2 linked regions of the Lacticaseibacillus paracasei subsp. paracasei genome follow. The protein of the gene in region 2 interacts with the protein of the main gene of each other region in a pairwise test. Links are inferred from orthologs where the notes say so. Each region holds a gene or a part of one and is shown on either strand. Other genes may lie near its edges. The genes, in order: rplK and prmA.

The links.
Region 1: the proteins of prmA (region 2) and rplK interact in binary tests that used the Escherichia coli proteins (3 or more experiments, as listed by UniProt). The link is inferred for Lacticaseibacillus paracasei subsp. paracasei from one-to-one orthologs.

Annotation. Positions count from the first base shown.
Region 1 is NZ_AP012541.1:2,326,248-2,336,285, forward strand. What follows is about bases 3,888-6,838. They hold rplK (50S ribosomal protein L11), read right to left. Parts: upstream 5,601-6,838; coding sequence 5,175-5,600; downstream 3,888-5,174. Other genes in these bases: LBPC_RS11405 (NAD-dependent succinate-semialdehyde dehydrogenase), read right to left, coding at 3,888-4,198; rplA (50S ribosomal protein L1), read right to left, coding at 4,386-5,075; mgtA (magnesium-translocating P-type ATPase), read right to left, coding at 5,893-6,838. Also shown: LBPC_RS11390 (hypothetical protein), read right to left, coding at 1-781; LBPC_RS11395 (DUF3278 domain-containing protein), read right to left, coding at 774-1,292; LBPC_RS11400 (MFS transporter), read left to right, coding at 1,549-2,754; more of LBPC_RS11405, read right to left, coding at 2,825-3,887; more of mgtA, read right to left, coding at 6,839-8,523; LBPC_RS11425 (amidase), read left to right, coding at 8,786-10,038. UniProt on the Escherichia coli protein: Forms part of the ribosomal stalk which helps the ribosome interact with GTP-bound translation factors.
Region 2 is NZ_AP012541.1:1,550,693-1,560,658, forward strand. Bases 246-3,124 are described here. They hold prmA (50S ribosomal protein L11 methyltransferase), read right to left. Parts: upstream 2,220-3,124; coding sequence 1,272-2,219; downstream 246-1,271. Other genes in these bases: LBPC_RS07595 (hypothetical protein), read right to left, coding at 246-372; LBPC_RS07600 (RsmE family RNA methyltransferase), read right to left, coding at 399-1,139; LBPC_RS07610 (DUF3013 family protein), read right to left, coding at 2,336-2,830; LBPC_RS07615 (DNA-3-methyladenine glycosylase), read right to left, coding at 2,857-3,124. In the rest of the region: more of LBPC_RS07595, read right to left, coding at 49-245; more of LBPC_RS07615, read right to left, coding at 3,125-3,432; LBPC_RS07620 (hypothetical protein), read left to right, coding at 3,538-3,786; LBPC_RS07625 (YxeA family protein), read right to left, coding at 3,816-4,241; LBPC_RS07630 (hypothetical protein), read right to left, coding at 4,704-4,886; LBPC_RS07635 (hypothetical protein), read right to left, coding at 4,886-5,272; LBPC_RS07655 (NAD(P)H-dependent oxidoreductase), read right to left, coding at 7,236-7,826; LBPC_RS07660 (TetR/AcrR family transcriptional regulator), read right to left, coding at 7,819-8,385; LBPC_RS07665 (N-formylglutamate amidohydrolase), read right to left, coding at 8,493-9,296; LBPC_RS07670 (DUF960 domain-containing protein), read right to left, coding at 9,720-9,966. UniProt on the Escherichia coli protein: Methylates ribosomal protein L11.

The sequences.
Region 1 (10,038 bases), 780 kb from region 2 along the record:
GGTCTGGGAGAGCTAACTGCTGATACACAGTCCACGCATGAATATCTGTATCATCAAATTCACCATTCACCACTGAATAGCGCGCCCGAACTTGAAGCAATGCCGTTTGCAATAAGCGACGAATGTCAGCAAACTGTTGGCCGCCTATCCATGCACTGGTTAATGCTCCCGGTTCATCTTCAAACCAAAAGACATATGCCTGCACTTGCTGGTTTTCGACTAAGAAACTTGGTTGAGTGTCCTCAGCTTCAGCCAATTGTTGTTCAAAGGTTGCATGGTTAAAGGTCACCGGATTATCTGCATGAGCAGCAACATAGTTTGCAAAACTCATTTGCACTACGTCATGCCACTGTGCCGACGTCAACTGGGACCGTGACCGAACATCGGCCTCTGGGGTAGCGACAACTTTCCGATAGTCACTCATTGCCGTACGACGAAAGGCCCTGAAATGCTTGGCCTGCAATTGCGTGATAACTGCTGATTGGGCAGCATAACTGCTGTACTGCAGCCGATCATGATGATCGGCCAATTGCCGCAAATCTTCAAGTAATTGCGGCAACCACGCAACATCACCCACCACATCAAAATACAGCGCATTGGCATGAAATGAATTCTCCCATACTGCTGCAGCAAACGTCACAGCACTGCTTTGCGGATATCTTAGTAAAATCGCATGACGATTAGCAAAATGTTGCTGTGTGAACGCATCAGCTGATGCCAAGAAAGGTTGAAGCATCGTCAGTGTCACCTTGCGACCAGTAAGCGTCCTGTCCTCACGCATCCTTCTTGGCTTGCCATGTGCCATGCAGTCGGGTTAACGAATAAGCATAACGACTGGCACCGTAGACGATTGGGAAAATGAATCCGATCCACAAATGATTGGCAAAATAATATTGCGGTAATGGATTCATATCCATGGCCGCTTCGTAAGCCATCTCAAAAGCAAAAATAAACACGCCCATTAACACCGCTGAGAGCACACCACGCACCACCGCCAGCCATTCATACCGGCGATATTCCTCCGGCGTATCTGCTTCAATCACATGCAGTCGATAATGCCGCAGCGTGATTTCATTCATCAGGTTAATCATGATCGTCACAATTAACAAAATCCATGTCCCGGCACTAATCATTTTAAGACTATTAGCGTCAATAAAAATAGCGATTATCGTTGCAATCAGCAACATCAATTCAGCGGTCAGCATATTGCGCCCCATGATAGCGTCATAGGTGCGTTGTTTAAATCGATCTTTGAGTGAAATGCCATAATACCATTCTGTGATTTTCTTCATAGGAACCCTCTTCTATTTTTTAATTAAACAATGTTCCAATCTTAACACGGATCGCCAACGCCTTTTTCATGAATCACGCGCATTTAAAAAATTTTTCCGTGACAATAAACTACGATTCATCAAGGAAAAATCTCTGTGTCTGTTCCAGTTGTCAAAATATTGAAATTTTCATTGACATCACGGTTTGTTTTTGGTGAAATAGTAAACAAGCCTAGGGTGTCAAGACACCCTAGGCTCCATTAAAGGAGGCGCGAAAATGTCAAAAAAACCGTCCGGCCATACGCGGCTGATCGTTGGCATCGGCGTTGCATGGCTGTTTGATGCCATGGATGTTGGCATGTTAAGTTTCGTCATTGCAGCCTTACATAGCGAATGGCAATTAAGTACGGTGCAAATGGGCTGGATTGGCAGTGTCAGTTCAATCGGGATGGCCGTTGGTGCCATTTTGTTCGGGATGATGGCGGACCGTTTTGGCCGTAAAGCGATCTTGATTCTTACTTTGCTAGTTTTTTCAATTGGCAGCGGCATTTCTGCCTTCGCCACAAGTTACGGCATTTTTCTTGGTTTGCGATTCATCATCGGTGCAGGCCTCGGTGGCGAGCTACCAGTGGCATCAACCTTGGTTTCAGAAAGTGTGCCAGTTGAAAAACGTGGTCGTAGTGTTGTCCTGTTGGAAAGTTTCTGGGCTGCCGGTTGGCTGTTAGCAGCCATTATTTCTTACTTCATTATGCCAATCTGGGGCTGGCGCGTTGCCGTCTTTGCCACTGGTTTAGCCGGACTCTATGCGTTTTATTTTCGTGAAGGCATCAACGAATCGCATGTCTTTAAAAAAGTGGCGCGGCCCGGCTTGCTCAAAACCCTCAGCACCCTTTGGCGCCCGCCTTATGTTCGCGCAACCTTGATGCTGTGGATCGTCTGGTTCATGGTAGTCTTCTCTTACTATGGCATGTTTCTTTGGCTGCCAAGTGTCATGGTACTCAAAGGATTTAGTCTGATTAATAGTTTTGGTTACGTCTTAATCATGACGCTTGCGCAGTTGCCTGGCTATTTCGTCGCTGCTTGGTTAATTGAAAAATGGGGACGTAAAATGGTGCTGAGTCTGTTTCTGCTAGGCACAGCCGCCAGCGCATTAGGCTTTGGCCTAGCCACCGGTTTGCCAATGCTACTGACTGCCGGTATGTTGCTCTCCTTCTTCAATCTCGGAGCTTGGGGCGCGTTATACGCGTATTCTCCTGAACAATACCCAACTGTTGTCCGCAGCAGTGGTTCCGGTATGGCCGCCGGTATCGGCCGCATCGGTGGTGTGGTTGGACCGTTGTTAGTCGGTCATCTTTTGGGATCACACTGGTCAGTTGGCGGCATCTTTAGCATTTTCACCGCCGCCATCCTCATAGCAGTCCTAGCAATTGTCTTCCTCGGCCAAGAAACCATGGGCGTGAAACTTGCCGACACGCTTGAATAGTCTCAACAGCCAACAAAAAAGCCTTGTAATTTGCGGGAATTCCCGCAGACTGCAAGGCTTTTTACTGAAGTTAACGCCGTAATGCGCGAGTAACCGTTTGTTCATTAACAAACGTGAATAACCCGAGATCGCCAAGTTCACGTCCATAGCCGGAGTTCTTCACACCGCCGAATGGCAATTCAGCATTATAGTTTTGGCTTTGATTGGCACCAACCATGCCGGTTTCAATCCGAGCTGCGACTTCTGCTGCGTGATTAGTGTCACCCGCAAAGACTGCGCCCCCCAAGCCATAAGGCACATCATTGGCCAGTTCAACCGCTTCATCTTCACTGTGAACCTTGTAAACGCAGGCAACTGGTCCAAACAATTCGGTACGATAAGCCGGATTGTCCTGATCAATGTCAGTCAAAATAGTCGGCTGGAAGAAAGCGCCTGGCAAATCAACCGGGGTATTGCCATAAACCACTTTAGCACCGTGAGCAATAGCTTCGTCAACTTGCTTCTGCAACTTGTCCTTCGCCTTTTGGCTGGTCATCGGGCCAACATTAACTGTGGGATCACTCGGATCGCCAATTTTAAGATTCTCAAAGCCTTTCTTCAAACCGGCCACAAAATCATCGTAATATTTATCTAAAACAATGAACCGTTTCGAACTGGTGCAGACTTGGCCGCAATTCATTAACCGCGTCTTGATAGCTTCAGGAATCACAGTATCAAGATCGGCCCCGTCAAGTACCAAGAAGGCATCCATTCCGCCAAGTTCCAGCAACGACTTCTTCAGATATTTGCCAGCAAGTGCTGCCACTTGCGAACCTGCTCGCTCTGAACCAGTCAGGCAGACCCCAGCAACCCGCGGATCTTTAATGAATGTTTCACTATCCGCATGGCCAATCAAGGCAATTTGGAAGGCGCCCTTATCAGCACCGCCACCCAGTACAGCCTTTTCAAATTCAAGCCCACTAGCTGGCACATTGCTCGATGGTTTGATGATGACTGCATTACCAACCATAAAGTTCGGTGCAAACACGCGCATCAATTGATAATAAGGGAAATTCCATGGTTCAACCCCAAAAACAATCCCGCTTGCAAGATGGTTAATCACAACAGCACCAGCAGTACTATTGATCGGTTGCGGCTGCAACAAAGCCGGCGCCCGATCAGCATACATGTCCGCAATCTCAGCACAGAGTTCCACTTCAAAAAGTGCTTCTTCCGTGCGCTTACCCATTTCTCGCGTAATAATCGCTGCCATTTCGTCAGCGTTATTGCGGAAATAGGCAGCAACTGCATGTAATGTTGCTGCACGCGTTGCTGGATTGACGTTCCGCTCCTGCTTGTAAAAAGCGTGCCCAGTTGCCAACATCTCGCTAATTTGCGTCGGTGTGGTATTTGAGTATGTTTTTTCTAAGGTATTCGTGTTCGGATCAATGGTCTGATAAGCCATAATTGAAAGCGCTCCCTTCATATACTTACTTAATCATAGCTTATTCACGCCTCATATGCCAACTTTAGCAAATTAATTTACTGGCTTTTAATAACGTCCACGCAGCAATTGGTCTATATCTTTTGATACATCGGATCAAAAAAAGACCCGCAGCGAGTGCGGATCTTCATGTCGTGCTAGATTCAGATTAGAAGTCTGAAGGGTTAACCTTGATGCCGGGTGCCATGGTAGCAGTCAGCGCCAAGCTCTTGATGTAAATCCCCTTCGTGCTTGCTGGACGAGCTTTCAAGACAATATCATTCATTGCTTTGAAGTTCTCAAGCAGCTTGTCAGCATCGAAGCTCTTCTTACCGATTGGGGCATGGATGATACCAGCCTTGTCAACACGGTAAGCAACCTGCCCAGCCTTGATGTCCTTAACTGCTTTAGCAGTGTCCATCGTAACTGTGCCAGTCTTAGGGTTTGGCATTAAGCCTTTTGGTCCAAGGACACGGCCTAAACGACCAACTTGAGCCATCATTGGCGGTGTTGCAACGGCAACGTCAAAGTCCAACCAGCCGTCTTGGATCTTCTGAACTAAGTCTTCAGCACCAACGATGTCAGCGCCTGCGTCTTCAGCAGCCTTGGCTTGGTCGCCTTGTGCAAAAACGATCACCTTAGCAGTTTTACCAGTTCCGTTTGGCAGCACAACGGCGCCACGAATCTGCTGATCAGCCTGCTTTGGATCAACGTTCAAGCGATAAGCAACTTCAACGGTTTCATCGAACTTAGCAAAGTCGATTTTCTTAAGCAAGTCCACCGCTTCTTCAGGGGTGTACTGCTTGGTCGGGTCAACGGCCTTAGCAGCCTCTAAATACTTTTTACCTTTTTTAGCCATTCTGGGTTTTCCTCCTTGCAAATGTGGTCACTGGGAGATAAGTTTTTCTCCCTTCCACCTGATTCGCTCAGCTTTCACTGAGAATCCGAACAGTGCGTCTTAGCCTTCGACTTCGAAGCCCATGGAACGAGCTGTTCCTTCAACCATGCGCATAGCCGCTTCAACATCGGCAGCGTTAAGGTCTTGCATCTTTGTTTCGGCGATTTCCTTGACCTGATCCTTGGTTACCTTAGCAACCTTTTTGGTGTTTGGTTCGCCGGAACCGTGTTCAACACCAGCAGCCTTCTTCAAAAGAACAGCAGCCGGTGGGGTCTTGGTGACGAAATCGAATGAACGATCTTCGTACACAGTGATCACAACTGGGATAATCATGCCGGCCTGGTCAGCCGTACGTGCATTGAAATCCTTAGTGAACCCCATAATATTGATACCGGCTTGCCCAAGAGCAGGGCCAACCGGAGGAGCTGGGGTTGCTTTCCCAGCAGGAATTTGGAGTTTGACAATGTTTGCTACTTTTTTAGCCACGAGACATACCTCCTTAAGTCCGTGATGTGGTTATGATGGCCAGAAGTTTTGGCCTCCCACGCGTATGCTGAAAACATACTTGAATAGATTATCATTTTACGGGGTAAAACACAAGTTAAACTCGTAAAAGCACGTGAACCAGTAGGACTCACATTCCAACGATAACAAACACATTCTTGTTAATGATTCTATTTTGTGCGGTTTGTTTCCGACATTCCGAGCGGTCACATAGCGTCGGGGGCTGGCGACCGCGAAGCTAGAGCTGTAGGCACAGTTTTGAACTCGCGTACGTTCACAGCCATGGCCGTCCACGTTTGAGGTAACCCGCTTTTGCCCATTCGACCATCCCCAGATAGACTAAGACAATGATGACGGCGCCTGGCCAGTAAGCTGCTGGGAGGATGCCGAAGTCGAAGGCTTTGTGGAGCGGGGAAAGAATCAGGAAGAGGCCGACTAATAGCGCCATCATAGTGGAGAGAATCACGATAGCTGAAGCTGGGACGCGCCAGAATGGTACTTTACGGGTACGCAGGACATGAATGACCAATGATTGTGTGCAGAGTCCAACCACAAACCAACCTGCCTGAAACATGTGTTCTGCAGGTAAACTCGCGGCATGTGCGCCAACGCCCAGTCCGAACCATAAGAACAGGAAGGTGGTAATATCGAAAATCGAGCTTAGTGGTCCAAACGTCAGGGCATAGCGCAGTAGACCATCGGCCCGCCATGGTGTCGGCTTCGCGAGCGTGTCATCATCGACATTGTCCCAAGGAATGGTCATTTGCGAGGTGTCATAAATCAGGTTTTGAAGCAACAGTTGGATGGACAGCATAGGCAAAAATGGCAAGAAAATGCTGGCAATAAGTACGGAAAACGCGTTCCCAAAGTTAGAGGCGATCGTCATTTTAATGTACTTCATGGCATTAGCATAAACGCGACGACCCTCAACAATACCGTCTTCCAACACCAGCAGACTCTTTTCAAGCAAAATAATGCCACTGACATCCTTGGTAATATCCGCCGCGGTATCGACGCTGATACCGACATCGGCTTCACGCAAAGCGGCGGTGTCATTGATGCCGTCAACCATATACCCTACCGTATGCCCAGCCCCTTGAGTTGTCTTGATGATGCGGGCTTTCTGCATCGGACTCAGTTTCACGAAAAGATCAGTGGTTTCAACAGCTTCGAGCAAATCATTATCGGTCATGGCGTCCACTTCATTGCCGCTGATCACTGCTTGCTCAGGAATCCCGACTTCTTCGGCTACGTGTTGGGTGATGATCGCATTGTCACCTGTCAGCACTTTCACACGAACGCCATGAGCATGCAGCAAGCTGACCGCTTCTTTGGCGTCTGGCTTGGCGGGATCGAGAAAGCCCAAAAAGCCTGCCATGACCATATGTTGCTCATCATCAGTCGTGTAAATGCGTTGTTCATGGACATCCGTGCGATAGGCAACCACAATCATGCGCATGCCTTGCCCACTCATCATGGCATTGGTTTGCTCAAGCTGACGTTTGCGTTCGTCAGTCAACGGTAGGATCTCACCATGAAGCTGAACCTGATCACAGACCGCCAACATTTCTTCAAAGGCACCTTTTGTGATCATCCATTGGTGGTCGTGATTGGCTACCACCACTGTCAGTCGCCGGCGTTCAAAATCAAACGGAATTTCATCAATTTTTTCTAATCCCGCTGGCAAGTCCACAATTTCGTCGTGATGTTCTTTCACATAATCAACCACGGCTGTATCCATGAGATTGTGCCAACCGGTTTGATAATTAGCATTCATATAAGCCAACCGCAGCACTGCTGGATCGGTTTTGCCGGTGGCATCCACATACCGCATCACCACAACCCGGTCCTCAGTGATCGTGCCAGTTTTATCGGTAAAAAGCGTATCAATGGCGCCCAAATTTTGAATGGCATGTAGTCGTTTAACGATTACTTTCCGCTTCGACATCGCCAAGGCGCCTTTTGCTAAGTTGCTGTTGACAATCATTGGCAACATTTCCGGCGTGAGTCCAACGGCCACTGCTATTGCGAAGTAGAAAGCTTGTGACCAATCCTGCTTCGTCACGCCATTGATGACAAATACGACTGGTACGAGCACGAGCATCATCCCGATCAACAACCGACTGATGGCTCGCATACCGCGCTCAAAACTGGTCGGATCCGTTTTGCCGCTAATCTGACTAGCCATATCGCCAAAGTACGTCGCATCCCCAGTCTTCAAAATAACCGCAGTCCCAGAACCGGAAATAACGTCTGTGCCCATAAAAACTAAATTAGGATAGTCAAAGACACTAATATCAGCATCCTGTTCGTAGACTTCAGCGCGCTTTTCCACTGGCATCGCTTCGCCGGTGAACGAAGACTGGTTAATAAATAGATCGTGGGTGGCCACTAAATAGGCATCGGCCGGGATCATATCCCCAGTGGCAAGCTGGACGACATCCCCTGGCACGACGTCATCCATCGACCGTTCCTGCGTCTGACCATCACGCGTCACCGCTGTTGTGTTCGCAATCAAGGCAGCCAAGGCATGGCTAGCTTTTTGAGAGCGGTATTCTTGCCAAAAATGAATCGTCACCGACAGCACAATCATCAGACTCATCATCATCGCGCCATCATAGTCAGCTGTCGCAGTCGATACTGCCACCAAAAAGGCCAACACCCAGACAAACGGTTCATTAAAAGCCGAAAGTAAAATCAAATACCATGGGCGCGGATGTTGGGTCACAACAGTATTCGCGCCGACTGCTTCTAAGCGATCCGCAGCTTCGGTACTGCTCAAACCATCTGGATTGGTTTTCAATGCTTGGTAGACTGCTTGATCGCTCATTTGACTGTAGCGCGTCAATGCTGCCGTTTTTTCTTGGGTCGAGGCGCCATGCCCCGACATCGTCTTCTTTAGCATGCTTATTCTCCTATAAGATACGCTGGCAGGCCAAGAAACCGTCACCATGAGGACAATAGAAAAATGAGCTTGATACACCCATTCTTTCCGTGATCATGTATGATGAGGTTGTTGAACGTGCTAGCATATGCGCTTAAGTATCCCCCAAACGTGTAAGCGTGCGGGCAATTAACTTTAACAAAAGGTTACCGTGAATGTAAGATAGTTGTCAAAGATAACCATAGTAAGGAAAGCCTAAAAATTTTTAAAGGGGAGGTTCATGATGCAAAAATCTGCACTTGATCAAGCCGCTGCTATTCGCGCCGGGGTGCTGTCTCCAGCAGAATTGATTGATAGTACTCGTGAGAAAATGACGGCATTAAACCCAGCGCTCAATGCCATTACCTGGACCCGTTTTGAAGCAGCCAAGCAGGACGCCAATCAACTGGAAGATCACGGTCAACCGTTTTTCGGCATGCCGTTGATCCTTAAAGGCTTGGGTCAAGACTTTGCTGGCGCTCCAGCAACTTTTGGCAGTCGCTTCTTCGCCAAGGCCAAGTCCGAACACACCAATAACTTTGTTAAGGCCTTGCAACGGCTAGGCTTCATCATCGTTGGTCAAAGTAATGTACCGGAATTTGGTTTTAAAAACATCACAGATGCAGAACTTTATGGTCCCGCCCGCAACCCGTGGAACCACGACTATTCGCCAGGTGGCTCTTCCGGTGGCGCAGCAGCGGTTGTGGCTTCAGGTATTAGTCCGCTGGCAACCGGTTCTGATGGTGGCGGTTCGATTCGCATTCCCGCTTCTTTTTCCGGCTTGATCGGTTTGAAGCCAACCCGTGGCCGCGTGCCAACCGGACCTGGTGAGTGGCGTGGCTGGCAAGGAGCATCCATCAACTTCGCCTTGACGAAAACCATGGCCGATACAGCGGCGCTACTTCGTGGGCTTGCCACAACCCAGCTAGCTGCTCCCTTCATCGCGCCCCCATTACGCTTAGATCTTGTTGGCGATGCACGACCACTGAAGATTGCTTACACCACAACATCGCCTGTTGGCACCCCTGTCAGTGACACCGCTGTTAAAGCCGTCGAAACCGCGGCGGATGCGTTGCGAGCAGCAGGACACCAAGTCGTTGCGGCTGCCCCTGATGTTGACGGTACTGCTTTAATGAAGGCGTACTACATGATGAACGGCGGCGAAACTGCGGCCATGTTTCAGGCATTTGCCGCCCAAACTGGCAAGCAGGCCACCGCCGCCGACATGGAGTTGATAACTTGGGTGATCTATCAGGCCGGCTTGCACACCTCTGCAGCAGACTACAGTCTCTCACTTGGTGCTTGGGATCGCGCAGCAGAAGCATACAGCCATTTTCATGAGAGCTACGACTTGCTGCTGAGTCCAACAACAGCCAAAACAGCGCCCCGCATCGATGCCGTTTTACAATCGCCGGCCATCGTTGCTAAAATGCAACACGCCGCTGAGCTGGCACCGCAGGAACAACAAGAGCTGATTTGGGATCTTTTTGAACCCAG
Region 2 (9,966 bases):
CACTTTTCTTAGATTACCCTTAAATTATAACGATTCTATGTAAAAATGCTAGTCCTTTGCCATTGCGAGCAGACTGAGCAAAATATAGACCGGCACAAAGAAATAGCCATACCATTGATAACGCAAAAAAACCATGGCGGCAAATAAAACTGGCAGAACGAATAACCACCACCAAGCCAAATGATGCCGATGAATCATCTTACCAATCCACCAAGCACTGAACATATCGATGAGAATAAACAAAACACCGACACGAATCGCTGTGCTGATATGAAATAACGGAAATAGCCACGGTAAAATCAAGGTGATCAGAATGCTCCAACTAATAACACTGTTGCGGGGCACTTTGACCCAATTGAGAATACGACTCATATGAAAATGTTCTCCTTTAATGACACTTATATAGATGTTGCTTGTAATTCTGTTAAAACCGACACGGCACTAAGCAAGTAAAGCGGTGCAGTTTCTGCACGTAAAATGCGCGGCCCTAATCCTGCAGCAATAAACCCCTGCCCCGTTAAAACTGATAATTCTTCTGGTGCAAGGCCGCCTTCTGGACCAAAAACCACACACAACGAAGCAGGCCGAGGCGATAGCGCCGAGATTAAGGCACCATGCTCACCTTGTTTGGCACTTTCCTCATAAGCGACCAATTTCGCCTCGGCAGTCTGCCCTACCTGATTTAGCTTAGCATACATCGTCACATCTGGAACCTGGTTTCGATGACTTTGTTCGGCAGCATTTTTAGCAATTTCCTGTAAACGGGCGATTTTTTTAACAACCCGTTCCGCCGGCCACCGTGCCGTTCCCCACTGGGCATTGAAAAAACCGATTTTGTCGGCACCCAGCTCAGTAGCTTTTTGAACGATCCATTCTGATTTGTCCCCTTTGCTGACACCACAGACAACTTCCACAGCCAGTGGCAGTTCAACTTTTTTAGTTATGTCTTCATCAATCGCGACCTGTAGCGGCGACGACTGCTGAATGATTGCCAAATATGCGTGGTGCATGGGGTCAACGAGTTCGAACCGATCACCAATATCCTGACGCAGCACTTTGATCGCATGTTTGGCAATGGTCGCATCTAACTGAACAACGTCACCGGTTTTAAGTTTTTGATCGGTAAAATACCGCTGCATCTGATGTCCTCCTCATAAACGAATCGCAAGCACTAGCGCAAAAAGCTGCACATTAGAACCTTGGTCAGAATCGTCAAAGCACGGCCATTTCGGCTAAGAACGCTCATTGCTTTGATTGCTAACCGTGCCACCTCACGCTGTTTCTTTAATCACTGCGTCTAATGCGACCCAACCACCGGCTTCGCGCCGCTGAGCAATTGAAAAGCCATTATCTTCTAAAGTCCGAATAATTAACGTCGCCTTGTTGGCAATAATGCCAGCAAGCAAGAAGTGCCCATGAGCTTTTAATCGTGGTCGCACTTGCGGAATCAGCGGCACCAGCACTTCGGCCAAAATGTTGGCAACAATCAAATCGGCTGACAAGGTAATGCCCTTCAACAAGTCATTCGCGATGACAGTAATGTGGCTAACAGGATTTAGCTTGATATTAGCCTCAGCATTTCTAACGGCAATTTCGTCCACATCGGTCGCCAAAATGTCACCGACACCAAGCCGTTCAGCCGCAATCGCTAAAATACCTGAGCCAGTGCCGACATCAATCATGGTTTCACCACCGCGGATCACGGACTCCAATAACGAAAGCATCAGCTGGGTCGTCGGGTGTGTGCCGGTGCCAAAGGCCATACCGGGATCAAGTGTCAACTGCAATTCGCCTGCTTGTTGCGGCGTATAATGCTCCCACTTGGGTACGATGGTCAAAAATCGCGAAACGCGTAAGGGATGGTAATACTGTTTCCAGACATTTGCCCAATCCGCCTGCCTGACATCTGCCAAGGTGACGGTTGCAGCACCAGGATCCAGGCCGAATTGAGCAAGCCCGCGGACCCGCGTTGCAATATGATCGCGTTGTTCAACAAGTGATGTTGCTGGATCAAAATACCCAATCACTTGTGCTCCGGAGGCCAAATGCGGCACCGTTTTCGGGTCAAACCAGGTACCGTGAGCATCCACGGTTTCTTTTTTGAAATCAGCGGCGTCTTTGATTTGAATCCCAACCGCCCCTGCCTCCATTAAAATATTGCTGACCGCCTCAATGGCTTCAGTGGTGGTTGTGACCGTTAACGCTGTCCAATCATTCATGGTTGCCTCCTTTAAACGTGTTCTTTGATGCAAAAACTGCTACTGTCCAGATACCGGCTTGAAAAGTCAGCCGACCGGTCCTTGCAGCCAATATTCTTTCTTCTTTGGCAGGCTGACTAGTACTTGGGATAGGGTAAAAAGACGCGGTTATCCTCCTCCGGCTGTTCCGCCAGAATCCGTTCAAATGCCGCATCGTCAAAATTCAAGACGAAAGTATCATCGTCAGACGTGCCGTCGACAAAATCCATGAGGTCACTTTCGCTATCGTCTAAAAAATCCTGCAGATAGATAAACAAAGCATCCACTGTGGCTTTATCAATGCCCTTCTTACCATTAAACCCGAAAACAGCTAAATAATCATCTGCATAGTCTTCACCGTGCAGCCGGGTTTCATCATAAAATAAAATGGCATCTTGATATTCAACTGGCCCATTGTCAACGGTCTCACCAGATTGATCTTCAACCTCGATACCAGACTCGCTTTGTACTGTCATCGTGATTTCAAGTTCAATCACATGGGCATCTTTATCCCAGTTTAGACTTAAATCACCATCGAAATCCAGCGCATCCATTTTGTCACCAATTGCATCTAACATATTGATTTGGCTCATGATTGCCATCCTCTCGTTTTTAAATCCTAATCTCGCCGAGCTGTGCCTGATACAAACGGATTCCCCTGAACGGAAAAACGCAAAGGTGCGCTTGTCCAAGGTTCTTTGTTTGGAATGCCAATGCGCGGTCCTATCGTGATGTGACGCGGCTGAAATGTTGTCGCCGTCAGCTGCAAGCCGCCAGCGTTTAATCGACTGCCGTCAAGCGCACGGTCAATTGCCAATGCCTGACAAAGCTTGCCCGGGCCATTGGTCAACCCAACGCCTTCTTGGTGCCGACGTTGCTGCATTTTCGCCATACCAGCTTGCGGCTCCAGTGCCCGAATCAAGATACACTCCGGCACCTCCGCAGTTCGCGTCACAATATTCAATAAGCAGTACTGGCGCATTTGATAAACATAAACGTTGCCCGCCGGTAAATACAGACTGTGATTACGCGGTGTTTTTCGACCGCCAAACGCATGCGCGGCTTTATCCTCTACACCTAAATACGCCTCAGTCTCAACAATCAAACCACTGCAGCCAGCCAGACTCAGTTGCATACCTAGCAATTGCTGCGCAGATTGAATTGTTGGCTGGGTTACTAACCATGGTATCATCATGCTTAACATCTTAGCCTAGCTGCGCGCGAAATCAAAGAGGCAGCACAGCTTTGCCTAAAAATCTTTGCCGGGTATAATGGTATCAAGTTAGAAAGGAAGCTGAACATGGCAGAAAACTTGGCATTGCGCGCATTAATCAGCCAACAGACAGATGCACTCGTCTCTGAACTCTATACCGACGACAAGGTCAATGCACGACTGCAGACGTGGTTAGCAAAAGTACCTGATCCTGGTGTAGCCGATACCTACAGTTACCTACTGTCGGAATCTCGCGATTTCTCTGAGGAACTTCTCTATCGCATTCTGACAAAGCTTGTCGAGGATGGTTCGCTCAAACTCAAGGAGCAAGCTTAGTAAAAAATAAAAAGAACGAAGCAGTCAGCTCATAATGAGCCTGCTTCGTTCTTTTTTGCCAGTTCCCGTTTCTCAAGCTTAGAAAGCACTGAGGCAGGGATCGCATTTTTATTCACGACTTCTGGGCCTTTGATAACCCGTTTCTCGGAAACAGTTGCTTTCACATAAGAGCCAGGCTGTAGTTCAGTTGGATTTGCAGATTCGCCAGACTCATATCCAACTTCGCGTTTTTGACCATCCTTTGTCACCCAAGTGAACTCATAATCATAATAGTAATACTGTTTACCATTAACTTTATAAGGGGAGCCATCATTATTTTTGGACGCATGCTTGGTTCCTTGTGTCACCTTTGCATAGGATTCAACGCCATTATAGGTGCTGTTCCAATACTGATAGCCGAAAAAGCCCAAGACAATGACGACCAATAAGAACACAACGCCGAATGCTTTTTTCATATTTGTTTCACTCCTTCTCGATAAAAATAGTATGCCAAAATCGTGACCTAGATTCAACACTTTCAACGGCTTTTACGGCTTTCTTAACGCGTGACAAAAGTGTAAGAAATGTAAGCTTGATGCGAGTTAAAGCCATTCTGCAATGCTAATGCTTTATCCATCAGCATTGCATATCATGAGATTTTTAAAAACAAAAAGGAACTAACTGAATAATTAATTTTATTACTAATATTATTTAATGCGTATGTCACTGGTATGTAAGAAGACAACTTATCCACGAGGGACATCGTTCACTTCTCTTATTGATACCTTGCGAAAATGTGATGGTTGCTTAAATACAATTTCTATATCATCTCATCGAATCCCTTGACGGCTTATTGACCAAAAAAAGTGTTGGCAGTCTTTAACAAATCAAGGCTGAACCAACACTTTTGTAATAGGTATTACCACCCCAAACCAGATTTAATGTCGCTTAGGTCGCCGCGAATCATCTTTTCGCGGCTTGCGCTTCAGGCGGCTGAAAACTGACTGTACGGCCTTAAACCGTTGCGGATCACGGCGAGCATCCTGCACGAATTGACTAAAATCATGATCGCCGATGCCAATCTCAGGCGGTTCTTCTTTTTTATGCTTTAACCAGGCCATCACGACACCTCCGAATTATTATGGACACGACGAGATCGTTTGGCGCCTGACAAAATTAAGAACATGGCAACAGCCAAACCAATGACTGCAAAGACACTGTAGTTCGGAATCAGAATGAAGGCAATAAAGGCACACAAGCCTATCAGATTGCCTATTAAAAGCAGCCGTTGATTCTGACTCGCAAAATACGACAGCAAATGTAAGACGATCCCAGGCAACGTCAGCCACCACAAATGATTGGCCCACTGCATCAGTGTTGATCCAACACCCGTCAATGAGAAGCCGTTTGGCAATGTCGCCATGATGGCAGCAACTAGCATTACCAAGGCAAAGGCACCATATAAGAGGTCATACAGTGCCGGTACTTTCTTAATGGAAATTTTCAAGTGTCGACCTTCCCTTGTTTAGCGATAATCGTATTATACAAGGTTAAACGTGGCAATGCACGGAAGATGAAAACGACTTAATTAAAATAATAGTGTTTCGGGAACGGTTGGCTATTAAAAATATCGCTTTAAGCGGGGGCTGAAATTTTTGTCCAAACACTTCAAATCCAGAAAAATATTCACTTACTAATGGTTTTATAGAAATAAATGATGGTCATCCCGGGTTTTATGGCCGTTATCTTGGTGGTGTCCTGAACATAACCCATTTTTCTGTATAGATGAACCAACTTTTTCTCTTCAGCAATTGTATCCAGATGCCATGTCGTGATACTCGGATAAAAGATTTCAATGTCACGTAGCATTTGCTGCGCGTAACCTCGACCCTGAAATTGCGGTAAAATTAACAAGGGAGATAAACGTGCGATCTGCCTATCCTGACTGACAATGATTCGAAGCATACCTACGCGAACATTTCCGTGGCTAAAAAAATATAAGTGATTGGTAGGACGAGACCACTTTTCTTCTAGGAAAACTAATGATTCAAAAAAGGGTCAGTTTGGTCATCCTGGTACTTCAGAGAGATGGGTTTGAAAGAGGCCTGATACATCTGCCGAATAAGCGGTAAATCCGCTTGGGTGACGGTAGCAAAACTAAAGGATTCATTCATAGCGATCTCTCCCTAATTGATAAAATCACCACGGCTTATTCATAGCTCACAGCTTAACTGGCAACTGAACAACGATTAACCCTCTGATTCAACCGTAATTATCACACATTTTAAGACAATAGCTTCCCAAAGGTGGTCTGTTTTGTTATACTAGTTCTTGTGTTTTGGAGAGTTGGCAGAGTGGTAATGCAACGGACTCGAAATCCGTCGAACCGGCTAATACCGGCGCGCAGGTTCAAATCCTGTACTCTCCTTATTATTTCGATAAGAGCCGTCTGATATAACGCCAGTAAAAGGTGTGGTATCAGGCGGTTCTTTTTTCTTCCCGAAAATACGTCTCTATTGCTCACCACCAAAGTGATGGTTATGCGACCATTTTCTTTGCACAGAATTTAATTCAAATCTAATCATCCAGCGGGCTATGCGAAGAAGCTATTTAAGTTCATTTAGAAAACATGTTGGCAGCATCACTTAGGCAAGTATCAACGCTTGGCTTCTCTTTAATCGTCGTTTGCAGTTTGTTTTTATTTCCAGCAAAAGCAGTGATCAAATTATTTATATCTAATTGTTCTATTAAGAAGATACAGACATCTAATCTCCCACTCTTTATCGGATTGTCTTATTCTCAAGCTTCATATTTGCTCTCCTCTTGGTTAAAAAGGTGGAAATTGATCATTTCGTCTGGGAAATAACTTGTTCAAAAATCGGTGGATTATATTCTTTGACCAAAATCTTCAACCCAAACACACGAACAAGTAATCGCCAAGCTAATGTCGGCGACAAACATTAAGAACATCAAACCGATCGCTAGAATTATCTGACCAATGTCTAACATAGAATTGAACAGATAACATCATGCAAAATTCAAAGGGAACACTAGCCAAACAAACTTGATGCACTAACCACGAACTGATACATTTTGCCTGCTCGTCTTCGCTATGCAACAAGTTGTTTGACGGCTTAACTAACTAGTGTGAAAACCGGTGCCCGAAAAATGTAACTTTCTCCCCCGCTTCTACTGACTTTAGCTTCGGATGAACCCCCTATCGTCTTAAAAGGAATAATAACAAAGAATATCCGAACAGAAGAAGGTAAATTGGGAACTTAGGTTATTTTAAGCAGCAAGTCAAGTTATTTTGATGGCTACCCTTGCTTGCGTTAATTAAAGCGGCCAAGTATGCCATAGCAAACAAAATGTCTGCCACTATTTAGGTCAACAGGATGTTGAATTGTTGGCGTTTCACGGATAGCGTTCAGTAAATTTAAAATTTCAACGGGATTTAAACACGGTATTTGCTAAAAACGAAAGCTCTTTTCGGCTACTTGTTGTAAATATCGCTGCCGTTTTTTCAAAGTAGACTTTGTTATGCCGCCAAAATTATACCAGTAGGCGTGTTGCACCCCGATTTGTTTGAGTGTGTGATGCACAAAAACACCATTCAGCGCATTGCCGCAAAATAATCGAAGGTAAAATGTTGGCGAAGTCGAAGTCGTGAGAACGTAAGCATGTTGTAAGTTAGTCAGTAAACCTTTCACGCCGGTTTTAGTCACAATATGACTTAATCCCGGGCCTTCTTTCATCACTTTATCAATGAACCCCTTCAACATTGCTGGAATATCATTCCACCAAACTGGCGAAATGATGACTAAACCATCTGCCCTTTGTAAGAGTCGCAAATATTTCTGAACGAGCGGATCATGGGTTTTACCAGCATGAAACAAGCGAAGTTCTGCCACATCATAACTAGGAACAAATTGGTCTTGATAAAGATCAATAACCGTATAGGACACTTGATGGTGATCAAAATTATGTTCGACTGCTTCCAAAATTGCATGATTAAAGCTTTTTGCATATGGATGACAATAAACAATCAGAATTTTAGTCATTTGAAACCTCCAATAGATCCTTCAATGTTTTACGCACCAGATTAGGATCATAACTCGTAATGCCACTATCAATTAACAAACCGTATCCTTGAATAAATGACCACAACTGGATAAAAAGAATCTGGGGGTCAATAGTGATCCCGCGTTTGCGGAGTACGTCTTTTATTAGTTGGATCACTTGATCGTAAAATCCGAATTGCCCAGGTTCGACTTTCAACACATCGCGAGCTGCTGGATTGAAAAACAAAAAGTGCATCAAATGCGGATCTGCTTCAAACCGCTCTAAAATTTCGGCAGCCATCACCAAAAGTTTTTCTTCTGGATCGGTGATTTGCCCCAGCACTTGCGCCATCTCTGCCTCCTCTCGCTGTGACAGAAGCTGGGTAACAGCGCGCAATAGAGCGTCCTTGGTTGCAAAATGCTTGTAGAAAGCGCCAGTTGTCAATCCGATGGCCCGTGCCAATTTTCGTAAAGATAGCTGATCTTCACCATTTTCACGAATCATATTCATCGCTTGTTCTAAAATACGTTGGTCCGTATCATGACTGATTCCTACCAAATACTCACCCCCAAAAAAAGAGATAACACCGTTACCCCATTAATTAATTATAGGGTAACAGCGTTATCTCTCTTTTTCAATCCTTAATTTTAGTGTTCCAGCAATCTTTATCGTAACTGTTTCAGAAAGTCCCGCAAAAATCGCAATCTATCTTGCGCTTTGCAAAATAAATCAGTCTGATGCCGAGTCAACACTTCTTCTCTAAATGAGCGCTGGTCAATGTATTGATCGTATCGTAGCTCAATTTGAATGGCGGTGATATTAGGTTGATGGCCGTAGTAGCGCGTTATGTCGCCGCCACGAAATGGAAAGTTATTTTCAACTGTGAAATCATGTGCGACAAACGCGGCGGATAGCGTTTGTCGAAAAATTTTACTAGTTGTTCGGTCATGGTCATTGCCTAACACGATTGTTTTTGGCTTGATACCAGGGTAATGAGGATATTGGGCAAAACTATGCAAGTCAATTAAGTAAGCATGGCCAAATTTTGCCTGTTTTTGCTTTAAAATCATTGTTAGGGCGTGACGATACGGCCAATAATAGGTTCTCAACCGTGATTGCAGTGTTTCTGGCGGTAGCGGCCGCGCGTATAGAGGATGGTTGAACGTATTTCGCTGATAAATTGTGGCAGAACGATAATCGTGATCTAAATCTAAGGTAACAGCACGATTGGGATCGGCGACATAGCGATTAACACGATTAATCAGCGTCGTGAAGCCGGTTTGCGGCAGGAAGTCATAAAGCGCAGGCAAGAACCAGTCGGTATTGGCCAACACAGCCGTTGGCAATAAATGCTTACGCATGTCAGCCGGGATCCAAGTACCACTGTGCGGCAAACTAATCATAACAGGAGATGCTGCGTCTGCATGCAGTAACTCATAGGTAGCTGACAGTTGTTCGTTTTCGCTCATTGTCTTTTCCTCCTCGGTGACTGTTATCGGATATAGAACAGGTACAGGTTGAGACATACTTCTAAGTCGACAAAGCAAAAGCGAACAATTTTCCATTTGGAAATTTGTTCGCTTTTGCCTGCTCATAGATAATTTATTATGATTTTAAGGACCGTAGTGCCAAGGCGGAGCAATCGTAGGCCAGATGGGGCTCAGCCGTGCAAACAACACAGCGACGGTTTGTTGTTAGGCGACTTCGAGACCGGTCTTTGGGCTCGAAGCGCCGTCACAGCGTTCCAGCCCCAGCTGGCCGGAGATTGCGGAGTTTGGCACGGCAAGGAAATTTTGGCCTAGCATCTTCCTACGATTATTCGGAATTTAATGAATCACAAGTTCTATGAGGGTAAGATGGCTCACCCTCTTCCGCATACAGGTGATTTTTAATTACTTCTGGTGTCCTTCTTCAGGCAGCAAGATAGTTTGACTCTCGCCGTCGTCGTAAGCCATGACTGTGTCGGGAAAACTGGGATCATACGGGAATGGCAGATCAACTGACATCTCCGTTGCCGCGCCACTTTCACTAAAATGAACGGTCAGCTTCCCCTGATTATTCTGCAGATCGAAACGTAACAAGTTATTTAGCGGAACAACCCCTTGCAGATTTCGATCGATGATCATCCAAATGCTATCA